DNA from 4 places in the Streptomyces sp. NPDC088794 genome. Region 2 is predicted to be linked to each of the others. Evidence: riboswitches for the same ligand, from Rfam matches in the RefSeq annotation. Region 2 holds a riboswitch; each other region holds the start of a gene.
What was found. Region 2 has a riboswitch for cyclic di-AMP ahead of ACIP6U_RS08090 (transglycosylase SLT domain-containing protein). Riboswitches for the same ligand answer to the same signal wherever they lie in the genome.

Region 1 (5,393 bases), on a different contig from region 2:
TCCCCCGGCGGCTCGTTCACCGCGATGTCGGCGATCTACGACACGATGCGGTTCGTCACCTGTGACGTGGAGACCATCTGCCTGGGCCAGGCCGGCTCCTCCGCCGCGGTGTTGCTGGCCGCGGGCACGCCGGGCAAGCGGCTCGCGCTGCCGGGAGCGCGGGTGGTCCTCCATCAGCCCTCGTTCTCCGGGCCGGTCGAGGGACAGGCGAGCGATCTGGCCATCCAGGCCGAGGAGTTGATGCGGACCCGCGACCTGCTGGAGGAGTTGCTGGTGCGGCACACCGGCCGCTCGGCGGAGCAGGTGCACGAGGACATCGAGCGGGACAACATCCTGGACGCGCAGGGGGCGTTGGAGTACGGCCTGGTGGACCGGATCGTCTCCACCCGCAAGACCACGCTCACCCCGCCCGCGGGGAGGTGAGCCGCCGGTGCTCCCACCCGAGCTGCCGCCGCTGCCCGCGTTGACGCGCGCCGAGGGCGAGTTGATCGACCGTTATCTCGACGTGGTCGACCTGCTCGGCCGGATCAACCCGGCGCGGGACGGGGACACCTACCGCGGACTGCGGGCCGCGCAGGCGCTGGTCTCCAAGGCGGCGGAACTACGGGACGCGCTGGCGCTGATGCACCAGCGGGGCGAGGCCGAGGTGCACGCCCCCACCTTGGCGCGGGCGCTGCGGGTGCTGGGCGGCGAGCGCCGCACGGCGCGGCTCACTCTGCCGCCGAGCTCCGCCAGTTGACGCAGGCGTGGCCGGTTCGGATGTCCGCCGTGCGGTCGGGACGTCCGGACCGGGGGCGAAACGGACCAAATGAGGTACCCCCGTTCGGCGGAGTTGCGGCTACTTCTTGGCGACCGTCAAGGTTGCGCAACGCGCGTGATGCGAGGGCCGCATGAGGCGTTCCTGTGCTGGTCCGAGGGGCTGCGCACCCCTGGACACCGGCTCGAACACGGGGGTGTCCACCCGAACGGGTGAGTGGTGAGTAACCCCACAAATCCCCGATTCCGTTGGGCTTTTCGGACATTCATAGGTCAAGATCCCTGTCTGACGACAAGACCCCGCCGCAGCGGCGGGGCGATCCGGGCGGACGCCGAGTCCTACCGCCGCCCGGATGACAGGTCGACAGGATTGCATCGGTAGGAGTGGAGGACCCAAGCACGACGGGTCGCCGGGACGGTCACGCCATGACCGGGTCGAGCAGCCCTTGGGGTGAAGCCGCGTCAGCGGCCGGGCAACTTTGTCAGCCCGAATCCGACAGGTCATCCTTCACAGGCGGCTGACGAAGGGTTGCGCATGTCTGCGCTCAATCGTGTCCCGTCGCTGATGGCCCGGGCCAGTACGGCCTCCGCTCTCACCATCGCCGCAGTGGGCGGCTCCGTCGTGATCCCCGGTGTCGCATCCGACGCCGCGGCCGCGACACCTGCGACCAAGGCACTTCACATCGCGGCTTCCAAGAAGGGCTCCCCGTACAAGTACGGCGCCACCGGACCACGCCGCTTCGACTGCTCAGGGCTCACGCTGTACTCGTTCAAGAAGGCGGGCAAGAAGCTTCCCCGCACGGCGGCCCAGCAGTACAACAAGACCCACCACATCTCGGCCAAGGGCCGCAAGGCCGGGGACCTCGTGTTCTTCCACTCGGGCTCCAGCGTCTACCACGTCGGCATCTACGCCGGGAAGGGAAAGATCTGGCACGCCCCGAAGACCGGGGACGTGGTACGGCTGCAGAAGATCTGGACGAAGAGCGTCTGGTACGGCCGGGTCAGCTGACTCTCCCGCGGGGGCGACGGCGCCCTGACACGCCGTCGCCCTCGCGGGGCACGACACAGGCTCTACGGCTCCTGCTGTCCCGCGGTCGTGACCGGCCGCGCCGGTACGGTCCACGGAAGTTCGATGGAGACCGTCTTGCCGCCTTCCGGAGTGGCCCGCACCCGCAGCCGGCCGCCGCGCTCCGCGGCCAGCCACCGAATGATCACCATGCCCCGGCCGTTGTCCTGTTGGACAGCGGCCGGCAGGCGTTTGGGAAACCGGGGGTGGCTGTCGGTCACCCCGATGCGCAGGTGTTCGTCACGGTCCAGCACGATGTCCACCGTGAAGGTGGGTGACTGGCCGAAGGTGTGCTGTACGGCGTTGGTGGCCAGTTCGGAGACGATGAGCCGGACGGTGTCGGCCACCTCGGTGTCGGACGGCAGACCCCACTCCGCCAACGTCGAGACCACATAACCGCGGGCCGTGGCGACCGAGGCGGGTTCGCTCGGCAGAGTGACGGATGCTTCCAGGTGGTCTGCCATGGCGACGTCGTCCCTTTCCCGCGGGACCGGGGTCCGACACAGAGCGGATGGTTCGAGTACGGTCCCGGACTGGTGCTTCGTCGCCAGACTGCCATTACCGCGCCGGTCACGGGTGGCGATCCACCAAGATATGCATATATCTGTCGCTCAAAGCGGTGAACTCTACGACGGGAGACCGTATTTGGGCGGCCCGGAAGGAGTAAGGAGTGACCCATGCAGCACGGACCCGCGGTGCGCCGCCGGAAGCTGGGCGCCGAACTGCGTTCGTTGCGCACCGGGTCGGGGCTCACCAGTGGTGAGGCGGCCCGGATGGTGGGCTGGCATCAGTCGAAGGTGAGCCGGATCGAGACCGGCGCCAGCGGTGTGAAACCGGCCGATGTGCGGTTACTGCTGGATGCCTACGGCGTCTCGGATCCGCAGTTGCGGGAGATGCTCCAGATGCTGGCGGGCTCCGACGAGGGCGGCGGCCGGCACCACTGGTGGCACGCCTACCGCGGGGTGCTGCCGACGACGTACCGCGACTTCATCAGCCTGGAGTCCCAGGCGAGCGCGATGCGGACGCTGGAGACCTCGGTGGTGCCCGGACTGTTGCAGACGCCCGAGTACGCGCGGGCGGTGACCAGGGCGGCGGTCGGAGGTCTGGACGATGAACGCCTCGACGCGCTGGTCGAGGTGAGGCTCGCTCGACAGGACGTCCTGCGTTCGAATCCGCCGCTGAAACTCAGCGCGATCCTGGACGAGGCGGTGCTGCGCCGGGAGATCGGCGGCCCTGACGTCATGTCACGCCAGCTGGCCCGCCTCATCGAGGCGGCTCGCCTGCCCCAAGTGCGGCTTCAGGTACTGCCGTTCACCGCCGGGGCGCATGTCGGCGTCACCGGACCTTTCGTTGTCTTCTCATTTTCGAGCACTTCTGATCTGGACGTGGTTGTTCTCGACCACTTGACGAGTAGCCTCTACCTCGAACGGAAAGAAGACCTCCAGGCCTACATCGAGGCCTTCAACACCCTTCAGATCTATGCCCTTTCACCCGAGGACTCGTTGGATTACATCGCCGCGATAGGTGACGGCGCGTAAGGAGGCACCATGTCAGCACTGCCTCGGAACGTTCCTTCCAGTACCGATCCGCACGGTGTGCGGTGGCTGCGCAGCAGCTACAGCACGGGAGCCAACAACTGCGTCGAGACGGCGCTGTCGCGCTCCGGCCCCTGGGCGGGGCTGCTCGCCGTGCGCGACTCCAAGGACGCGTCAGGACCCGTCCTGCTCTTCTCCCCCGAGAGCTGGGCGGGCTTCACGGCCGCGTTCGACCTCTGATCGGTTCCGTGTCCCGGACCTGATCAGTTCCGTATCCGGCGGCGCACGGCCGTGTCACGCCGACTCATGGTCGCGTTTCGCCGATCACACCCACAGCGCGTTCGATCTGCGCCTCGGAGAGGTCCGCACGGGCCGTCAGCCTGAGCCGTGAGATGCCGTCGGGCACGGAGGGGGGCCGGAAACACCCCACGACGAGCCCCGCGGCACGGCAGTCGGCCGCCCACCGCAAGGCCCCCTCCGGGGACGGCGCGCGCACGGAGACCACCGCGGCGTCGGGGCGTACCGCCTCGTGCCCCGCGGCGGTCAGGCGTGCGTGCAGTTCGGCCGCGACCGTACGCGCGCGTGCCGCCCGCTCCGGTTCCCGGCGCAGCAGCCCCAGGGCCGCCAGGGCGGCGCCCGCCGCCGCGGGGGCCAGACCCGTGTCGAAGATGAACGTACGGGCCGCGTTGACCAGATGGTCGATCACCCGCGCGGGACCGAGGACGGCTCCGCCCTGGCTGCCCAGCGACTTGGACAGCGTGACCGTCACGACCACGTCGTCGGCGCCCGCGAGCCCCGCCGCGTGCGGGGCGCCGCGTCCGCCGTCCCCGAGGACGCCCAGCCCGTGCGCGTCGTCGACCAGCAGCCCCGCGCCGTGCTCCCGGCACACCCCGGCGAGCGCCGCGAGCGGGGCCGCGTCGCCGTCGACCGAGAACACCGTGTCGGACACGACGACCGCCGAGCCCTCCTGCCCCTCATGGGTGCGCAGCGCCTTGCGCACGGCCTCCGGGTCGGTGTGCGGGACCACCTGCGTGGTGCCACGGGCCAGCCGGCAGCCGTCGATGAGGGAGGCGTGGTTGCCCGCGTCGGAGACGATCAGCGAGCCGTGCGGGGCCAGGGTCGTGACCGCGGCGAGGTTGGCCGCGTACCCCGAGGAGAAGACCAGCGCCGCCTCGAAGCCGCAGAAGTCGGCCAGCTCGCGCTCCAGCTCCGTGTGCAGCTCCGTCGTCCCGGTGACGAGCCGCGAGCCGGTCGAGCCGCCGCCCCAGGTGTGCGCCGCCCGCGCGGCGCCTTCGGCGACCTCGGGGTGGTGCGCGAGACCCAGGTAGTCGTTGCTCGCGAGGTCGAGGAGCGGGGAGTCGGCCGGGCGCGGGCGCAGGGTCCGTACGAGCCCGGCCCGGCGGCGCAGCAGCGCCTGCTCGTCGATCCAGCCGAACGCCATGGCTCCTCCGGGCTTTTGTAGGCAGTGGACAGACACTAACCGCAGGTCCCGCAGCCCATGATGTGGCAATACACACACGACGAAGTCCCTTCGTTGTGCGAACTCTCCTTGGCCGGAAGCTGCTCCGTAGGACAGGATCGGCTCTCATGGACCTGCTGAACACGCTGGTGGACAAGGGGCTTCGGCGCGAGCTGCCGACCCGCGAGGAGGCTCTCGCCGTCCTCGCCACTTCCGACGACGATGTGCTCGATGTGGTGGCCGCGGCCGGCAAGGTGCGCAGGCACTGGTTCGGCCGCCGGGTGAAGCTCAACTACCTCGTCAACTTGAAGTCCGGACTGTGTCCCGAGGACTGCTCCTACTGCTCCCAGCGGCTCGGCTCCAAGGCCGAGATCCTGAAGTACACCTGGATCAAGCCGGACGAGGCGTCGAAGGCGGCGGCGGCCGGTCTGGCGGGGGGCGCCAAGCGGGTCTGCCTGGTGGCGTCCGGGCGCGGACCGACCGACCGTGACGTGGACCGGGTCTCGGACACGATCAAGGCGATCAAGGACCAGAACGAGGACGTCGAGGTGTGCGCCTGTCTCGGCCTGCTCTCCGA
Region 2 (5,393 bases):
GACCTCCGTGTCCGGCTGCCCGACGGAACGCGGTTGTACGCCCGCGTATGGCGACCGCTCACCGAGGAGCCCGTACCCGCGCTCCTCGAGTACCTGCCGTACCGCCTGACCGACTGGACCGCGCCCCGCGACGCCCAGCGGCACCCCTGGTACGCCGGGCACGGCTACGCCTCCGTCCGGGTCGACGTGCGCGGGCACGGCAACAGCGAGGGCATGCCCAGTGACGAGTACTCGGCGACCGAGCTGGCCGACGGGGTCGAGGTGGTCAACTGGCTTGCCGCGCAGCCCTGGTGCGACGGCAAGGTGGGCATGTTCGGCATCTCCTGGGGCGGCTTCAACTCCCTCCAGCTCGCGGCCCTCGCGCCCGAGCCGCTCAAGGCGGTCGTCACCGTCTGCTCGACGGACGACCGTTATGACAACGACGTGCACTACATGGGTGGTTCCGTCCTCGCCGTCGACATGCACGCGTGGGCGGCGACCATGCTCGCCTTCGTCTCCCGCCCGCCGGACCCGCTCCATGTGGGCGAGGAATGGCGGGACATGTGGCTCAAGCGCCTGGAAGCGGTCGACCCCTTCATCCACACCTGGCTGGCCCACCAGACCCGGGACGACTACTGGCGGCACGGCAGCGTCTGCGAGGACTACGGCGCGATCGACGCGGCCGTCCTGGCGGTGGGCGGCTGGCACGACCCGTACCGCGACACCGTGCTGCGGCTCGTCGAGCACCTCCCGGCGGACCGGGTACGCGGGCTGATCGGCCCGTGGTCCCACCAGTACCCGGACCGAGGCCTGCCGCCGGGACCGGCGATCGGCTTCCTCCAGGAGACCCTGCGCTGGTGGGACCACTGGCTCAAGGGCAAGGACACCGGCGTCATGGCCGACCCCCTGCTGCGCTCCTACGTCAGCGACTCGCACCCGCCGGCCACGGTCTACGACACCCTGCCCGGCCGTTGGGTCGGCGAGCCGGCCTGGCCCTCGCCGCACGTCAAGACGACGACGTACGGGCTGCGGGGCGCGCCCGCGATCGTCCGGTCGCCCATGCACACCGGTGTGGACGCGGGCCGGTTCTTCCCCTTCGGGAACGACGCCGATCTGCCGCCGGACCAGCGGGACGAGGACGCGCGCTCGGCGTGCTTCGAGTTCGAGGTGCCGGCGGAGACCTGGGTGCTGGGGCGGCCGAGGGTGCGGTTGCGGCTGACCTCGGAGGTGGCGCGGGGGCAGGTGATCGCCCGGCTGTGCGATGTGGCGCCGGACGGTTCGTCGACGCTGGTCACCCGGGGGGCGCTGAACCTGTCGGCGCGGTTCGGGCGGGAGCGGGCGGTGCCCTGGACGCCGGGCGCGGTGGAGGACGTGACCTTCGAGCTGAACGGCATCGGGTACGCCATTCCGGCCGGGCATCGCATCCGGCTCGCGGTGTCCTCGGCGTACTGGCCGTGGATCTGGCCCCAGCCGGAGTCGGCGGCCGGCTTCACGATGGACCCGGAGGGCAGCGCGCTCGAACTCCCGGTGCGGGAGCGGGAGTCGACGGACGGCATTCGCTTCGAGGAGCCCGAGGAGGCCGAGCCGCTCGGGGTCAACCACCCGGCCACGCTGGACGAGTCGCGGCCCGAGCGGCTGGTCGTGCGCGATGTCGCGAAGGGTGAGTGGCGGCTGGAGGTGGATCCCCGGTACGGCGGCACCCGCGTGTATCCGGACGGCCTGGAGTTCACCGAGGACGCGCTGGAGACGTACACGATCGACGAGACGGATCCGTTGTCGGCGCGCGCCCGATCCGACTGGTCGATCCGGCTGCACCGGCCGGAGCAGGCCTGGGACACCACCGTGCGCACCCGGCCGGAGATTACTTGCGACGAAACGGACTTTATTACGTCGAATGAGGTGATCTGCACCGAGGGCGGCGAGGTGATCTTTCACCGGACCTGGGAGAAGAGGGTTCCGAGAACTGCCAGTTGAGGATGAATGCCCGTTTTGCCGTTCTTCATCCTGCCGTGACTTGGGTCACGCGAATCTGTGCGCGGCCTGTGCCCCGACATGTCGGCGTTTCGCCTTTCGCCGCTTGCCAGTTGACCCTTGGCAGGCGCAAAGGATCAAGCGCCTCATAGGCCTCAGACCAAGGTCAATAGGGTTGATGCGTGAATCCGGTACTTGTTCCGGACATGTGCTCTCGCATACGTTCCCGCCCTGTCGGGTGGAACGCCGAATCCTGCCGCCGCCCGGCATCCCAGTCACGAACTCACCGCACGGCAGGAGCGGGGGACCCAGGTAAGTCGCCGGACCGGTCAGCACGACCGGGACGGCTCGGGGTTAAGTCACGTCCGCAAGGGCGTGGCCGGGCACCTCCCAGCCCGAACCCGACAGCTCACCTCGCAGGCGACGGAGAGGAACCTCGTCATGCCTGCATCCGCTCAGCACCGTCGCAGCCGCAACTCCCGCCTCGTCCGCAAGCTCGCCGTGCTCGGCACGGGGGCCGCGGTGCTCGCCCTCCCCGTCATCGGCGCGACCAGCGCGTCCGCGGCTCCCTCGTCGACGGTGACCGCCGCGTCGCTGGGGTACTCCAACACCCTCGACGGCTGGATCCGCGCCTCGCTCCAGGTCATGGCGCAGAACGGGATCCCGGGCACGTACGACGGCATCTACCGCAACGTGATCCGTGAGTCGTCCGGCAACCAGTACGCCATCAACAACTGGGACTCCAACGCCGCGGCCGGCACCCCGTCCAAGGGCCTGCTCCAGGTGATCGACCCGACCTTCGCCGCGTACCACGTGGCCGGCACGTCGTTCGACCCCTACGACCCGGTCGCGAACATCACGGCGGCGTGCAACTACGCGGCGGCGGTGTACGGCTCCATCGACAACGTGTACGGGGCGTACTGACTCCGTCGGATCGGTCGCGATGGGTAGTGCCGCGATGTGTTCGTTTGCGGCTGCGGCGCCGTCGTGGCTGGTCGCGCCCACGCGGCGGAGCCGCAAATTGACACAGCCCCGCGCCCCTGAGGCCCTTCGGGCCTTGGGGGCGTTCGGCCTCGCTGCGCTCAGCTGAACAGTCGTTCCAGGACTACGGCGATGCCGTCTTCCTCATTCGATGTCGTCACCTCGTCCGCCACCGCCTTGAGTTCGGGGTGGGCGTTGGCCATGGCCACTCCGTGGGCGGCCCAGTCGAACATGGGGATGTCGTTGGGCATGTCGCCGAAGGCGATCGTCTCGTGCGGGCCCAGGCCCAGGTGACGGGCGGCCAGAGCCAGGCCCGTCGCCTTCGTGACTCCGCATGGCTGGAGTTCGACGGTGCCGGGTCCCGACATGGTGACGGTGGCCAGTGAACCGACCACGGTGCGGGCGGTTGTCGCCAACTCGTCGTCGGACAGGTCGGGGTGGCGCAGCAGCACCTTGCTGATCGGTTCGTGCCACAGGTCGTCGCGTCGGCCGACCCGGACGGCGGGCAGCGTGGGGTGCGGCATGAGGTAGCCGGGCTCGATGAGGGTGAGTCCGTCCACGCCGTCCTGGTCCACGGCCGCGTACACCTGCCCGACCTCCGCCTCGATCTTGCCGAGCGCGGTCTCGGCCAACTCCCGGTCCAGCGTGACCGACCAGAGCAGCCGGTCCGCGCCGGCGTCGTACACCTGCGCGCCCTGCCCGCACACCGCGAGCCCCTTGCTGCCCAGGTCGTCGAGGAGCGGGCGCACTCTCGGGGCCGGCCGTCCGGTCACGACGAGATGGCGGGCCCCGGCGCCGACCGCCCGCGCGAGCGCGGCGAGAGACCGGTCGGAGAGGGTGTCGTCGCCCCGGAGCAGGGTGCCGTCCAGGTCCGTGGCGATGAGTGAATATGCGAGGGGTGCGGCCATGATCAGAGAATACGGATGGAAAGCCCGGCTAACTCGACGCGAACCGGACGGTTGCTGCCTACATATGCGTTGAGGGGCGGACGGTGCTCCGCGCACGCCACTCGCGCCGCGCTCACGCCGACTCGCGGATCACCAACTCGGTCGGCAGCAGCACCCCCGCCGTGTCCTCCCCGGCGATCTGCGCGAGCAGCATGCGGACCATCTCGGCGCTGATGCGGTCGTAGGGCTGGCGCATGGTGGTGAGGGCCGGGGTGCCCGCGGTGGCCGCGGCCGAGTCGTCGAAGCCCCCGACAGCGATGTCATCGGGGACCGAACGGCCGGACTGCTGAAGGGTGTTGACGACCCCGAGGGCCATCAGGTCGGAGGCCACGAACACCGCGTCCATGTCCGGGGCCTGGCTGAGGAGCCGGCGGGCCGCCTCCTCGCCGCCGGTGCGGCGGTAGTCGCCCTCGACGACGAGCGCCGGGTCGTAGGGCAGGCCCGCCTCGGTGAGGACGTCGCGGTAGCCGGCCAGCCGGTCGGGGCCGCCCGCCGTGTCGAGCGGTCCGGTGACCATGCCGATACGGCGTCGGCCGCGCGCGATGAGATGGCGCACCATCTCCTGGGCGCCCTCGCGGTCGGCCGCCGCCACGTAGCTGACCTTGGAACCGATGCCGACCGGCTTGCCGCAGGCCACCAACGGGATGCACGCGTCGCGGAGTTCGGCGGCGACCGGGTCTCCGCCGTGGTTGGAGACGAGCAGGACGCCGTCGACATGGCCCGATGTGATGTACCGGGTCAGCCGGCGACGGTCGTCCTCGGACGAGGCCAGCATCAGCAGCAGCGGGATGTCGTGCCGGGCCAGGTGCTCGGTGCAACCCCGCAGCAGCACATTGAAGTTGGGGTCCTCGAAGAACTTCTCCTGCGGCTCGGTCAGGAGGAACGCCACCGAGTCCGACCGGCCCGTACTCAGGCTGCGGGCATGCCGGTTGACGACGTACCCCGTCTTCCTGATCGCCGACTCCACCGCGCCGCGCGCGGCCGGCGAGACGTAGTGGCCCCCGTTCAGGAACCGGGAGACGGTCCCCCGGGAGACCCCTGCCTCCCGGGCCACGTCGTGGATGGTGGGCGGTTTGCGCCTCACGCCTTGACCGAGCCGCTGAGCAGGTCGAGGGACCAGAAGCGCTGGTTCACCAGGAAGAGCGCGATCAGCGGCAGGATCGCGAGGAAACAGCCCATGATGACCAGGGTGTAGAGCGCGGGCTGCGAGGCGCCCTGGTTGAGCAGGGTGTAAAGGCCCAGCGTGATCGGGAACTTGGTGTCGTCCGCGAGCATCACGTACGGCAGCAGGAAGTTGTTCCAGATGCCGACGAACTGGAACAGGAACACCGTGATGAGGCCCGGCATCATCATCGGCACCGCGATCCGCGAGAAGATCCGCCACTCGCTCGCGCCGTCCATGCGGGCGGCTTCCAGGAGTTCGGCGGGCACGGAGGCGGCCGCGTAGATGCGGACGAGATAGACCCCGTACGGGGAGAGGATCGACGGCAGGAGCATCGACCAGTACGAGTCGGC
Region 3 (5,393 bases), on a different contig from region 2:
CGAGTTCCGCGGTCGCGCCCGTGAAGGAGAGCGCCGCCTCCTGGTCGCCGGAGACCACTTCGGGCTCGACGCCGAGGATGTCGAGGACCCCGCGCACGAAGTCGTCCCGGTTGGCGGCGTCCCGCGTGGCCGACGTCGCCACGAACCGCAGTCGGTCGGCGCCGTGCTCCTTGATGATCGCCGCGTAGTCACGGCAGGCCGCGAAGGTGCGCTCCAGTGCCTCGGGGGCGAGCCGTCCGGTGCGGTCGACGCCCTGGCCGAGCCGCACGATGGTCATGCGCCGGTCCAGGTCGACCAGTTCACCGGTCGCGGGGTTCACGTCCGCGACGAGGAGCCGGATGGAGTTCGTACCGCAGTCGATGGCGGCGACGCGGGTCACCGGTCACCCTCCTCGACGGGCTTGAACGCGAAGTACCCCGTGCCGTCCTCGCTCGTCTCCGTCTGCCAGCCCTCGCCCGTCGGCGGCCCGGGCACGGTCACACACGGACCCTTACGCCACCACTCCGGCAGCATCGCGATCGCCTCGTCCCCCAGCGGGTTCACGCCCGGCCCCGCGGCCAGGGAGTGCCCCACCAGTACGTGCAGGCACTTCACCCGGTCCGGCATGCCGCCCGCGCTCGGGAAGCCCTCCAGGACCTCGATGGCGTCGCGGCGGGCGATGTAGTCCTCGTGGGCGGCGCGGTACGCGGCGGCCAGTTCCGGGTCCGTCTCCAGACGGGCCGTCATCTCCTTCATGACGCCGTTCGCCTCCAGCGTGCCGATCGCCGAGGCGGCGCGCGGGCACGTCAGGTAGTACGTCGTCGGGAAGGGCGTGCCGTCGGGGAGGCGGGGGGCCGTCTCCACCACGTCGGGCTGACCGCACGGGCAACGGTGGGCGATGGCGCGCAGCCCGCGCGGCGGGCGGCCGAGCTGCTGCTCGAAGGCCGCCACGTCCGCGTCGGTGGGCTCGGTGCGCGGGGTGGTCGGCGGAGGGGTTTCCACTGCGGAATGTCTCTCTGGTCAGGTCACTGGTCGGAGGCGTCGGACTTGTCGACCCCGTCCCAGACGTTCGAGTACCAGGGGCGGTCGGCCGCCCCCAGGTCGGCGCGCGACTGCTTGGTCAGGTCCGGGTCGATCACGACGTAACCGGTCTCCCCGGGCATGACGTAGTGCAGCCGCTGCCGGATCTGCTGCTCGGCGTACGCGTCGTCCTGCCAGCGCGCCTTGAGGTCGCGCAGCTGCTCGACCCGCTCCTTGGCCTGCTGCCTCTGCCGTTGCAGATCGGCGACCTCGGCGCGCTGGGAGACGTACTGCCTTATCGGGTAGGCGAGCGCCACCACCAGCGTGCAGACGACGAGCGCGAGCAGGGCCGCGCGGCCGGTGAGCCGGGAGCGGCGGGCCTGGCGCTTGGTCTGCGAGCGGTAGACCCGCGCGGCGGTCTGCTCGCCGAGCAGCCGGATCCGGGTGGTGGTGGAGAAACGGTCCCGGTCCTTGACGGCCATGTCTCCGCCTCCCCTTTCACACGCGCGTACGTCCCCGCACACGGTACGGGACCGAGTACGGGGACGTACGTACGACTGGCTCGGGCTTGACCCTGTACGGCGCAGCCCTTGCCCTTGGCTGTACGGCTCAGCCCTTGAAGCGCGGGAACGCGGAGCGGCCCGCGTACACCGCCGCGTCGTCGAGGATCTCCTCGATGCGCAGCAGCTGGTTGTACTTGGCGACGCGCTCGGAGCGGGCCGGGGCGCCGGTCTTGATCTGGCCGCAGTTGGTGGCGACGGCGAGGTCGGCGATGGTGACGTCCTCGGTCTCGCCGGAGCGGTGGGACATCATGCACTTGAAGCCGTTGCGCTGGGCCAGCTCGACGGCGTCCAGGGTCTCGGTGAGCGAGCCGATCTGGTTCACCTTGACGAGCAGCGCGTTGGCCGCGCCGTCCTCGATGCCGCGGGCCAGACGCTCCGGGTTGGTGACGAACAGGTCGTCGCCGACGATCTGCACCTTGTCGCCGAGGCGGTCGGTGAGGACCTTCCAGCCGGCCCAGTCGTCCTCGTACAGCGGGTCCTCGACGGAGACGAGCGGGTAGGCCGCCACGAGCTCCTCGTAGTACTCGGTCATCTCGGCGGCCGAGCGGGACTTGCCCTCGAACTCGTACTTGCCGTCCTTGTAGAACTCGGACGCGGCGACGTCGAGCGCGAGCGCGATCTGCTCGCCGGGGACGTAACCGGCCTGCTTGATGGCCTCGAGGATGAGGTCGAGGGCGGCGCGGTTGGAGTCCAGGTTCGGGGCGAAGCCGCCCTCGTCGCCGAGGCCGGTGGACAGGCCCTTGCTCTTCAGGACCTTCTTGAGGGTGTGGTAGACCTCGGCGCCCCAGCGCAGCGCCTCGGAGAAGGACTCCGCGCCGATCGGGGCGATCATGAACTCCTGGATGTCGACGTTCGAGTCGGCGTGCGACCCGCCGTTCAGGATGTTCATCATCGGAACGGGCAGCAGGTGCGCGTTCGGGCCGCCCAGGTAGCGGAAGAGGGGGAGGTCGGAGGCCTCGGAGGCGGCGTGCGCGACGGCGAGGGAGACGCCGAGGATGGCGTTGGCGCCGAGCGAGCCCTTGTTGTCGGTGGCGTCCAGGTCGAACATCGCCTGGTCGATCAGGCGCTGCTCGGTGGCGTCGTAGCCGACCAGCTCCGGGCCGATCTGCTCGATGACGGCGAGGACGGCCTTCTCGACACCCTTGCCCTGGTAGCGGTTGGGGTCACCGTCACGCAGCTCGATGGCCTCGAAGGCACCCGTGGAGGCGCCGGAGGGGACGGCGGCACGACCCGTGCTGCCGTCGTCGAGGCCGACCTCGACCTCGACCGTGGGGTTGCCTCGGGAGTCCAGGATTTCCCGGGCTACGACGACGTCGATGGACGGCACGAGCATCTCCTTCTTCAATGTGACGCGGCTACGCGGGCCGCGATGGCTCTGCGGGACCGAGCCTAACCGTCCCGGGACGAACAGCCAGCCGATGGGCCGCCCCTTGGACAGAACCGAGAGTAAATTGTTTCCGAACGGAACAAAGCAGACGGGCAAAAAGAACCCCGCCCCGGTGCGTACGGGGGAACACGCACCGGAGCGGGGAGCCCGTGGGGACGGGGGAGGCCCTCACGTGACCTCCATGGTGGGGGACACGTCTGTCAGGCCGCTGTGGTTCGGCTACCAGGTCTCTGTCACTTGAGGTGCAGCTGCTGACCCGGGTAGATCAGGTCCGCGTCCTCGACGATGTCCTTGTTCAGCTTGAACAGCTTCTCCCAGCCGCCCTTGACCTTGTGCTTCTCGGCGATCGTGCTGAGGGTGTCGCCCTTGACGACCTTGTACTCGCCGTCGCCCTTCTTGACCTTCTTGCCGGTCGGGGTGGTGACGGTCTTCTTCGCGGCCGGACGGTCGGCGGAGCGCGAGGTGCTGGTCGAGTCGTTCGAACGGCTGCTGGTGCCACCGCTCGAAGAGCTGGACGAGTTCGAGGAGCTGGAGGAGCTCGACGAGCTGCCGCCGTTGTACGCGGCACCGGACAGGCCCGTGCCGCAGACCGGCCAGGCACCCTTGCCCTGGGAGGCCAGCACCTTCTCGGCGACGGTGATCTGCTGCGCCTTGCTGGCCTGGTTGGCCTGCGACGCGTACTGGGTACCGCCGTAGGCGGCCCACGTGGAGGCGGAGAACTGCAGACCGCCGTAGTAACCGTTGCCGGTGTTGATGGACCAGTTGCCGCCGGACTCGCAGCTGGCGACCGCGTCCCACTCGGACGCGGTGGCGGCGGAGGCGTTGCCGGCCGCCATGAGCGGGGCGGCGATGGCGACACCGGTCACGCCGGCGAGCGTGGCGACGCGGGTGGCCTTGGACGGACGACGGTGCTTGCCCTTGCTGGAAAACAGCATGCGGAGATCCCCTCACCGACGCCTGCGAGGTGAGCTGTCGGGTTCGGGCCGTGTGAGTTGCCCGGCCGCGCGCCTCTCGGCGCACGACTTCACCCCAAGCCGGTTCCGGCACTGTCTGCCGGGCCCGGCACTTACCTGGGTCCCCCGCTCCTGCCTACGGCGCTGTGAAGCGACGACTGTTCCCTACGGCCGCTGGCAGGATTCGGCGTTGCGGCATTCGGGGTCCGTGTTGACGAACGGTGATGACCGTAGACACGGATTCCGCGGAAACTCAAAGACGATCAGGGCATCTGAGAGTCATCCCACACTTTCACCAAACCGGACATTCAGTCCGAAGACCGTCGTTAACTCCCGTCGCTTTTCGCCCCGTTCAGCCCCTGTCCGCCCCTATTCGCCAGGAAGCTTCAGGGTCTGACCGGCCGCGATGTCGTTCGGGTCGGCACCGATGGCCTGCTTGTTCTCGGCGTAGAGCGCGCGCCACCCGCCGTCCAGGCCAAGGGAGTCGGCGATGGAGGCGAGAGTGTCACCGCCATGGACGGTGTACGACCCCTGCGCGGACCCTTCGGTGTCACTGGCGACCGTGTTCTCGTCGGCACTGGCGCCACGATGCCTGCCGGAGCCGACCGCGCCGGTGTCGACCAGACTCCAAGAGCCCGCGGCCTGCTCGGACTTGTCCGAGTCGTCACCCTTCGCCCGATCTGTCGACGAGCTGTCGCTTCCCTGTGACCCGCTCGCGGTCGGCTCGGACGGGGAGTCGGAGGGCGAGAGGTACTCGTCCGATTCGTCAGGGTTGGTCGAGGAATCGGACGAAGAGTCAGGCGAGGCCGACGGTGATGTGGACGAGTCCGTCGAGGACGAGTCGTCGGACGTACCACCGGGCGTGTTGGACAGGCCGGTGGAGCCGGAACCGTCCGAGGAGTCCGAGGAGGAGTCGGACGAGTCGTCCAGGATCCCGGTGTCGATGTCGGCCGACCCGTCGTCCTTCGACAGCCCCGTGGTCAGCCCGCAGGTGTGGAACGCGCCCACACCCTGGTCGTCCAGGATCTTCTCGGCGACGGCTATCTGCTGGTTGCGGCTGGCCAGGTCGGGGCGCGAGGCGTAGTCGAGACCGCCGTACTGCTCCCAGTCGTCCTGCGAGAGCTTGAGCCCGCCGTAGAAACCGGTCCCGTCGTTCTGGCTCCAGGAGCCGCCGGTCTCGCAGTTCGCCACCTTGTCCCAGGTGGTGCCGTCGGCAGCGCTGGCGCTCACCGCGCCGAGAAGCGGGATGGCGATGGCGGAGCCCGTCACGCCGGCCGCGACGAGGAGGGCCGGAGCCTGGCGGGGGCGACGGTGACGACCGTTCCCGGAGAGCATGCGGGGGCCTTTCAGAAGAGAGCGGTGACGAGTGCGACGCGTGGTGCTGGGCACCGCACTTGAACGGTGAACGTATAGGCAGTCCATTGCTTGTCACAAGTTAATGCCGCGTAGATCACGTGAAGATCACAGAGCTGAAATCCTGTCATCTTTGTG
Region 4 (5,393 bases), on a different contig from region 2:
GAGGGTCACCCCTACCACCACACCCCGATCGGCTCGATGGCCGACCTGGACGCGGCCACCCTGGAGGACGCGCGCGCGTTCTTCCGCACGTACTACGCGCCCAACAACGCCGTCCTGTCGGTCGTCGGCGACATCGACCCGGAGCAGACGCTCGCCTGGATCGAGCGGTACTTCGGGTCCATCCCGACGCACGACGGCAAGCCCGTCCCGCGCGACGGCGCGCTGCCCGAGATCATCGGCGAGGAGCTGCGCGAGGTCATCGAGGAGGAGGTGCCGGCGCGCGCCCTGATGGCGGCGTACCGGCTGCCCGAGGACGGCACGCGCGCGAGCGACGCGGCCGACCTCGCGCTCACCATTCTCGGCGGCGGCGAGTCCTCCCGCCTCTACAACCGCCTTGTGCGGCGCGACCGTACGGCCGTCGCGGCCGGCTTCGGTCTGCTGCGGCTGGCCGGCGCGCCCTCCCTGGGGTGGCTGGACGTGAAGACGTCCGGCGACTACGAGGTGCCGGTCATCGAGACCGCCATCGACGAGGAGCTCGCCCGGTTCGCCGAGGAGGGCCCCACGGCCGAGGAAATGGAGCGCGCCCAGGCCCAGTTGGAGCGCGAGTGGCTGGACCGGCTCGGCACGGTCGCGGGCCGCGCCGACGAACTGTGCCGGTACGCCGTCCTGTTCGGCGACCCGCAGCTGGCCCTGACCGCCGTGCAGCGCGTCCTGGAGGTGACCCCGGAAGAGGTCCAGGAGATCGCCAAGGCCCGACTGCGCCCCGACAACCGATCGGTGCTCGTCTACGAGCCCGTCGCCGCCGAGCACGCCGAGCACGCCGAGCACGCCGAGCACGCCGAGCACGCCGAGCACGCCGAGCACGCCGAGTCCGCCGAGCCCACCGAGAACGAGGAGGCGGCCAAGTGACCGAGCTCGCCGCGATGGAATTCCACCCGCAGCCCCCGGCCGGCGAGGCCAGGCCGTGGGCGTTCCCGGCCCCCGAGCGCGGGACGCTCGACAACGGCCTGACCGTCCTGCGCTGCCAGCGTCCCGGCCAGCAGGTCGTCGCCGTGGAGGTTCTCCTGGCGGCGCCCCTGGAGGCCGAACCGGCCGGCCTGGACGGCGTCGGCACGATCATGGCGCGGGCCTTCTCCGAGGGCACCGACAAGCACTCCGCCGAGGAGTTCGCGGCCGAACTGGAGCGCTGCGGCGCGACGCTCGACGCGCACGCCGACCACCCCGGCGTCCGGATCAGCCTCGAAGTGCCCGCCTCGCGCCTGACCAAGGCCCTCGGTCTGCTGGCCGACGCCCTCAGGGCGCCCGCGTTCGCGGACAGCGAGATCGAGCGCCTGGTCACCAACCGCCTCGACGAGATCCCGCACGAGCTGGCCAACCCCTCCCGGCGTGCGGCGAAGGAGCTCTCCAAGGAGCTCTTCCCGGCCGGCTCGCGCATGTCGCGCCCGCGCCAGGGCACCCAGGAGACCGTCGAGAACATCGACTCGGCGGCCGTACGCGCCTTCTACGAGAAGCACGTCCGTCCCGCGACCGCGACCGCCGTGGTCGTCGGTGACCTCACCGGCATCGACCTCGACGAGCTGCTGGGCGACACCCTCGGCTCCTGGACCGGCTCCTCGGCCGAGCCGCGTCCCGTGCCGCCGGTGACCGCCGACGACACCGGGCGCGTGATCATCGTGGACCGCCCGGGCGCCGTGCAGACGCAGCTGCTCATCGGCCGCGTCGGCCCCGACCGGCACGACCGCGTGTGGCCCGCGCAGGTGCTCGGCACCTACTGCCTGGGCGGCACCCTCACCTCCCGCCTCGACCGCGTCCTGCGCGAGGAGAAGGGCTACACCTACGGCGTTCGGGCGTTCGGGCAGGTCCTGCGGTCCGCCCCGGACGGCACCGGGGCCGCGATGCTCGCCATCAGCGGCTCCTTCGACACCCCGAACACCGGCCCGGCGCTGCAGGACCTGTGGACGGTGCTGCGCACGCTCGCCGAGGGCGGTCTGACCGATGCCGAGCGCGATGTCGCCGTGCAGAACCTGGTGGGCGTGGCGCCGCTGAAGTACGAGACCGCGGCGGCCGTCGCGAGCACGCTGGCCGACCAGGTCGAGCAGAACCTGCCCGACGACTACCAGGCGACGCTGTACCGGCAGCTCGCCGCGACCGGCACCGTGGAGGCCACCGCGGCCGCCGTGAGCGCCTTCCCGGTGGACCGTCTGGTGACCGTCCTGGTCGGTGACGCGGCGCAGATCAAGGAGCCCGTGGAGGCTCTCGGGATCGGCGAAGTCACCGTCGTCCCGGCCGAGTAGGGCCGGGCGGAGGCGGAGCGGGCGCCACGCGCGCGCAGGGGCCCTGGTGACGGATGCGTCACCAGGGCCCCCGTATGTCCGAATTGAGGGAGAGGTTGCCTGTCTGCCCTGTGGCATGCGCTACAAAAGCCGTGATCCGTTTGGGGATTGAAAGTTGTCCCGTTTAGCGTCATCCGGGCTGTCCGTCAGGCACCGCGCCGCATCCGCGGCACCGGACAGTCATCGCCGAGTCCCCGTCCGGCGCGAGCCAGGGGAGCCGGGGACCCAATGTCCCTGGGGTGAATCGGACGCCCGCGCGCTGCGCGAGGGGGTCCGTAGGAGACCTTCCTGCTCCGAACCCGTCAGCTAACCCGGTAGGCGAGAAGGAAGGAAAGGACCACCCAGTACATGGCGTTCACCTGCGCCACCGGGAAGCACCGTCGTCCCAGCCGCATGAAGCGCACCACCGCCCGCGCGGCGGGCGTCGCGGCACTCGCCACCACCGGCGTCGTCGGCACCCTGGCAGCTCCGGCACTCGCCGCGGACAACTCCGCCGAGAGCGCCGTCGAGCAGACCGGTTTCACCCCCGTCATCACCATCGGCGACACGATCGCCGCCAAGATCGACGCCCAGGCCGACGCCCAGAAGGAGGCGGCCGAGGAGGCCGCCCTCAAGAAGGCGGCGGCGGAGGCGGCACGCAAGAAGGCCGCCGCGCGGGCCAAGGAGGAACGCGAGGCGAAGGAGCGCGCCGCCCGGGCCGCCGAGCGCAAGCGCCTCAACACCTTCGTCGCGCCGATCTCGAACTCGTACGTCTCGACGGGTTACAAGAGCGGCGGCTCGCTGTGGTCCTCCGGCAGCCACACCGGCATCGACTTCCACGCGGCCAGCGGCACGACCGTCCACGCGGTCGGCTCCGGCACGGTCGTGGAGACCGGCTGGGGCGGCTCCTACGGCAACCAGATAGTGATCAAGATGAACGACGGGACCTACACCCAGTACGGTCACCTGTCGTCCATCGGGGTCTCGGTGGGCCAGACGGTCACCCCGGGCCGGCAGATAGGCCTCTCCGGCGCGACCGGCAACGTCACCGGTCCGCATCTCCACTTCGAGGCCCGCACGACCCCCGAGTACGGATCGGACATCGACCCCGTCGCCTACCTTCGTTCGCATGGCGTGAACGTCTGACGACGGACCGCGAGATCTTCTTCAGCCCCGGCTCTCCGAGCCGGGGCTTTCGGTCTTTCTGTCCGCTCTCTGTCCAAAAAATATCCATCGATTCCGGTCCCCCGTCGGAAATTCCAGCCGATTGCAATAGAGTCACTGAACACACGTCAACCGGCGACGTTTCACGGGGATTAAGACGGAGGTCGGACATGCGTATTCCGGCGCACTCGGTGTGCACGGCCATCCGGGACGACATCGTCGCCGGTGTCTACGAGCGCGGCGGCCGGCTCACCGAGGAACTGCTGGCGCGACGCTACGGCGTCTCGCGCGTCCCCGTCCGTGAGGCCCTGCGCACGCTGGAGGCGGAGGGCTTCGTGGTGACCCGGCGGCACGCGGGCGCGTGCGTCGCGGAACCGACCGAGCAGGAGGCCGCCGACCTGCTGGAGATGCGCATGCTGCTGGAGCCGCTCGGAGCCTCCAGGGCCGCCCAGCGGCGCACGGAGGCCCACCTCAAGGTGCTGCGCGGCCTGGTCAGGCTGGGCCAGGAGCGGGCCAGGAGGGGCAACAGTGAGGATCTGCGCTCCCTGGGGGGCTGGTTCCACGAGACGCTCGCCCAGGCCTCCGGCAGCCACGCGCTGACCTCGACGCTGACCCAGCTGCGTCACAAGATCGCCTGGATGTACGCCGTGGAGGCGCCGGCCAACCCCGTGGAGTCCTGGGCGGAGCACGGCGCGATCGTCGACGCCGTGGCGCGCGGGGACGCCGAGCGCGCGCGGGCGATCACCGCCCTGCACACCGAGCACTCGACGGGCGCGCACCGGCTGCGCTTCGGCACCGGGGAGCGCGCGGAGCGTGTGAGGAACTCGCAACATCCCGTAAACATGTCGGGTGTGCGGCATTAACACGGGCGCCGTATACAAAGAGAAGGTAATTCCAGGGGGATTATTTCTGCTGCCCGAACTCGGGAAATTCGAAGGGCTCGCCCGGTAATTCGGGCGAGCCCTTCGGAGTTGTGGGACGGTGTCGTCGAAGTGACGCGTGCCGTATCCCTCAATTCGATTTTCAGACGGTCTCGGGAAGCTCCTCGAGCCCCTCGGCGACCAGCTTCGCCAGCCGGTCGAGCGCGGCGTCCGCGCCCTCGGCCCCGGAAGCGAGGACGATCTCCTCGCCGCCCTGGGCGCCCAGGCCCAGAACCGCGAGCATGGAGGCCGCGTTGACGGGGTTGCCGTCGGACTTGGCGATCGTCACCGGGACGCCTGTGGCCGTGGCGGCTCGGACGAAGATGGAAGCGGGGCGGGCGTGGAGGCCCTCGGCCCAGCCGACGTTGACGCGGCGCTCAGCCATGTGATGCTGCCCTTCAGTGTCTCAGGTTGTCTAGACCATGTTGTCTAGACCAGTTTTCCATAGCGTGCCGTCGGGCCGCGGCCTCGGCCCGACGCACACCCTTCCACCGTCCCCGGCGGACAGGCGTGTTCCCCACAGACTGCCTCGCGCCGTTGTCATACGCGAGCCGTACGCTGGGGCCCATGCAGACCTCGTCGGACCGGCACGAGTACCCCGCCCACTGGGAAGCCGACGTCGTGCTGCGCGACGGTGGCACCGCGCGCGTCCGCCCCATCACCGTCGACGACGCGGACCGCCTGGTCAGCTTCTACGAGCAGGTGTCGGACGAGTCGAAGTACTACCGCTTCTTCGCGCCCTACCCGCGGCTGTCCGCGAAGGACGTCCACCGCTTCACGCACCACGACTTTGTGGACCGGGTGGGGCTCGCGGCCACGATCGGCGGCGAGTTCATCGCCACCGTACGCTATGACCGCATTGGTCCCGAGGGCACGCCCGCGTCCGCTCCGGCCGACGAGGCCGAGGTCGCCTTCCTCGTCCAGGACGCCCACCAAGGACGCGGTGTCGCCTCCGCGCTCCTCGAACACATCGCCGCCGTCGCCCGCGAGCGCGGCA

Region 1: another riboswitch for cyclic di-AMP. It lies ahead of ACIP6U_RS33915 (C40 family peptidase); the one in region 2 lies ahead of ACIP6U_RS08090 (transglycosylase SLT domain-containing protein).
Region 3: another riboswitch for cyclic di-AMP. It lies ahead of ACIP6U_RS15015 (transglycosylase family protein); the one in region 2 lies ahead of ACIP6U_RS08090 (transglycosylase SLT domain-containing protein).
Region 4: another riboswitch for cyclic di-AMP. It lies ahead of ACIP6U_RS25610 (M23 family metallopeptidase); the one in region 2 lies ahead of ACIP6U_RS08090 (transglycosylase SLT domain-containing protein).

Annotation. Positions count from the first base shown of each region.
Region 1 is NZ_JBIVKB010000014.1:159,664-165,056, reverse strand. It holds gene ACIP6U_RS33925 (ATP-dependent Clp protease proteolytic subunit) at 1-423, shown strand, start outside; gene ACIP6U_RS33920 (hypothetical protein) at 431-739, shown strand; cyclic di-AMP (ydaO/yuaA leader) riboswitch at 1,090-1,288, shown strand; gene ACIP6U_RS33915 (C40 family peptidase) at 1,292-1,765, shown strand; gene ACIP6U_RS33910 (ATP-binding protein) at 1,828-2,286, opposite strand; gene ACIP6U_RS33905 (helix-turn-helix domain-containing protein) at 2,500-3,360, shown strand; gene ACIP6U_RS33900 (DUF397 domain-containing protein) at 3,370-3,597, shown strand; gene ACIP6U_RS33895 (8-amino-7-oxononanoate synthase) at 3,662-4,798, opposite strand; gene bioB (biotin synthase BioB) at 4,945-5,393, shown strand, end outside.
Region 2 is NZ_JBIVKB010000002.1:746,158-751,550, forward strand. It holds gene ACIP6U_RS08085 (CocE/NonD family hydrolase) at 1-1,953, shown strand, start outside; cyclic di-AMP (ydaO/yuaA leader) riboswitch at 2,185-2,388, shown strand; gene ACIP6U_RS08090 (transglycosylase SLT domain-containing protein) at 2,392-2,874, shown strand; gene ACIP6U_RS08095 (HAD family hydrolase) at 3,033-3,839, opposite strand; gene ACIP6U_RS08100 (LacI family DNA-binding transcriptional regulator) at 3,952-4,962, opposite strand; gene ACIP6U_RS08105 (carbohydrate ABC transporter permease) at 4,959-5,393, opposite strand, start outside.
Region 3 is NZ_JBIVKB010000004.1:547,868-553,260, reverse strand. It holds gene ACIP6U_RS15035 (exopolyphosphatase) at 1-379, opposite strand, end outside; gene ACIP6U_RS15030 (DUF501 domain-containing protein) at 376-981, opposite strand; gene ACIP6U_RS15025 (septum formation initiator family protein) at 1,005-1,481, opposite strand; gene eno (phosphopyruvate hydratase) at 1,609-2,895, opposite strand; gene ACIP6U_RS15015 (transglycosylase family protein) at 3,183-3,884, opposite strand; cyclic di-AMP (ydaO/yuaA leader) riboswitch at 3,889-4,102, opposite strand; gene ACIP6U_RS15010 (transglycosylase family protein) at 4,272-5,237, opposite strand.
Region 4 is NZ_JBIVKB010000009.1:246,678-252,070, reverse strand. It holds gene ACIP6U_RS25620 (M16 family metallopeptidase) at 1-909, shown strand, start outside; gene ACIP6U_RS25615 (M16 family metallopeptidase) at 906-2,294, shown strand; cyclic di-AMP (ydaO/yuaA leader) riboswitch at 2,508-2,668, shown strand; gene ACIP6U_RS25610 (M23 family metallopeptidase) at 2,682-3,458, shown strand; gene ACIP6U_RS25605 (GntR family transcriptional regulator) at 3,647-4,339, shown strand; gene ACIP6U_RS25600 (HPr family phosphocarrier protein) at 4,500-4,781, opposite strand; gene ACIP6U_RS25595 (GNAT family N-acetyltransferase) at 4,964-5,393, shown strand, end outside.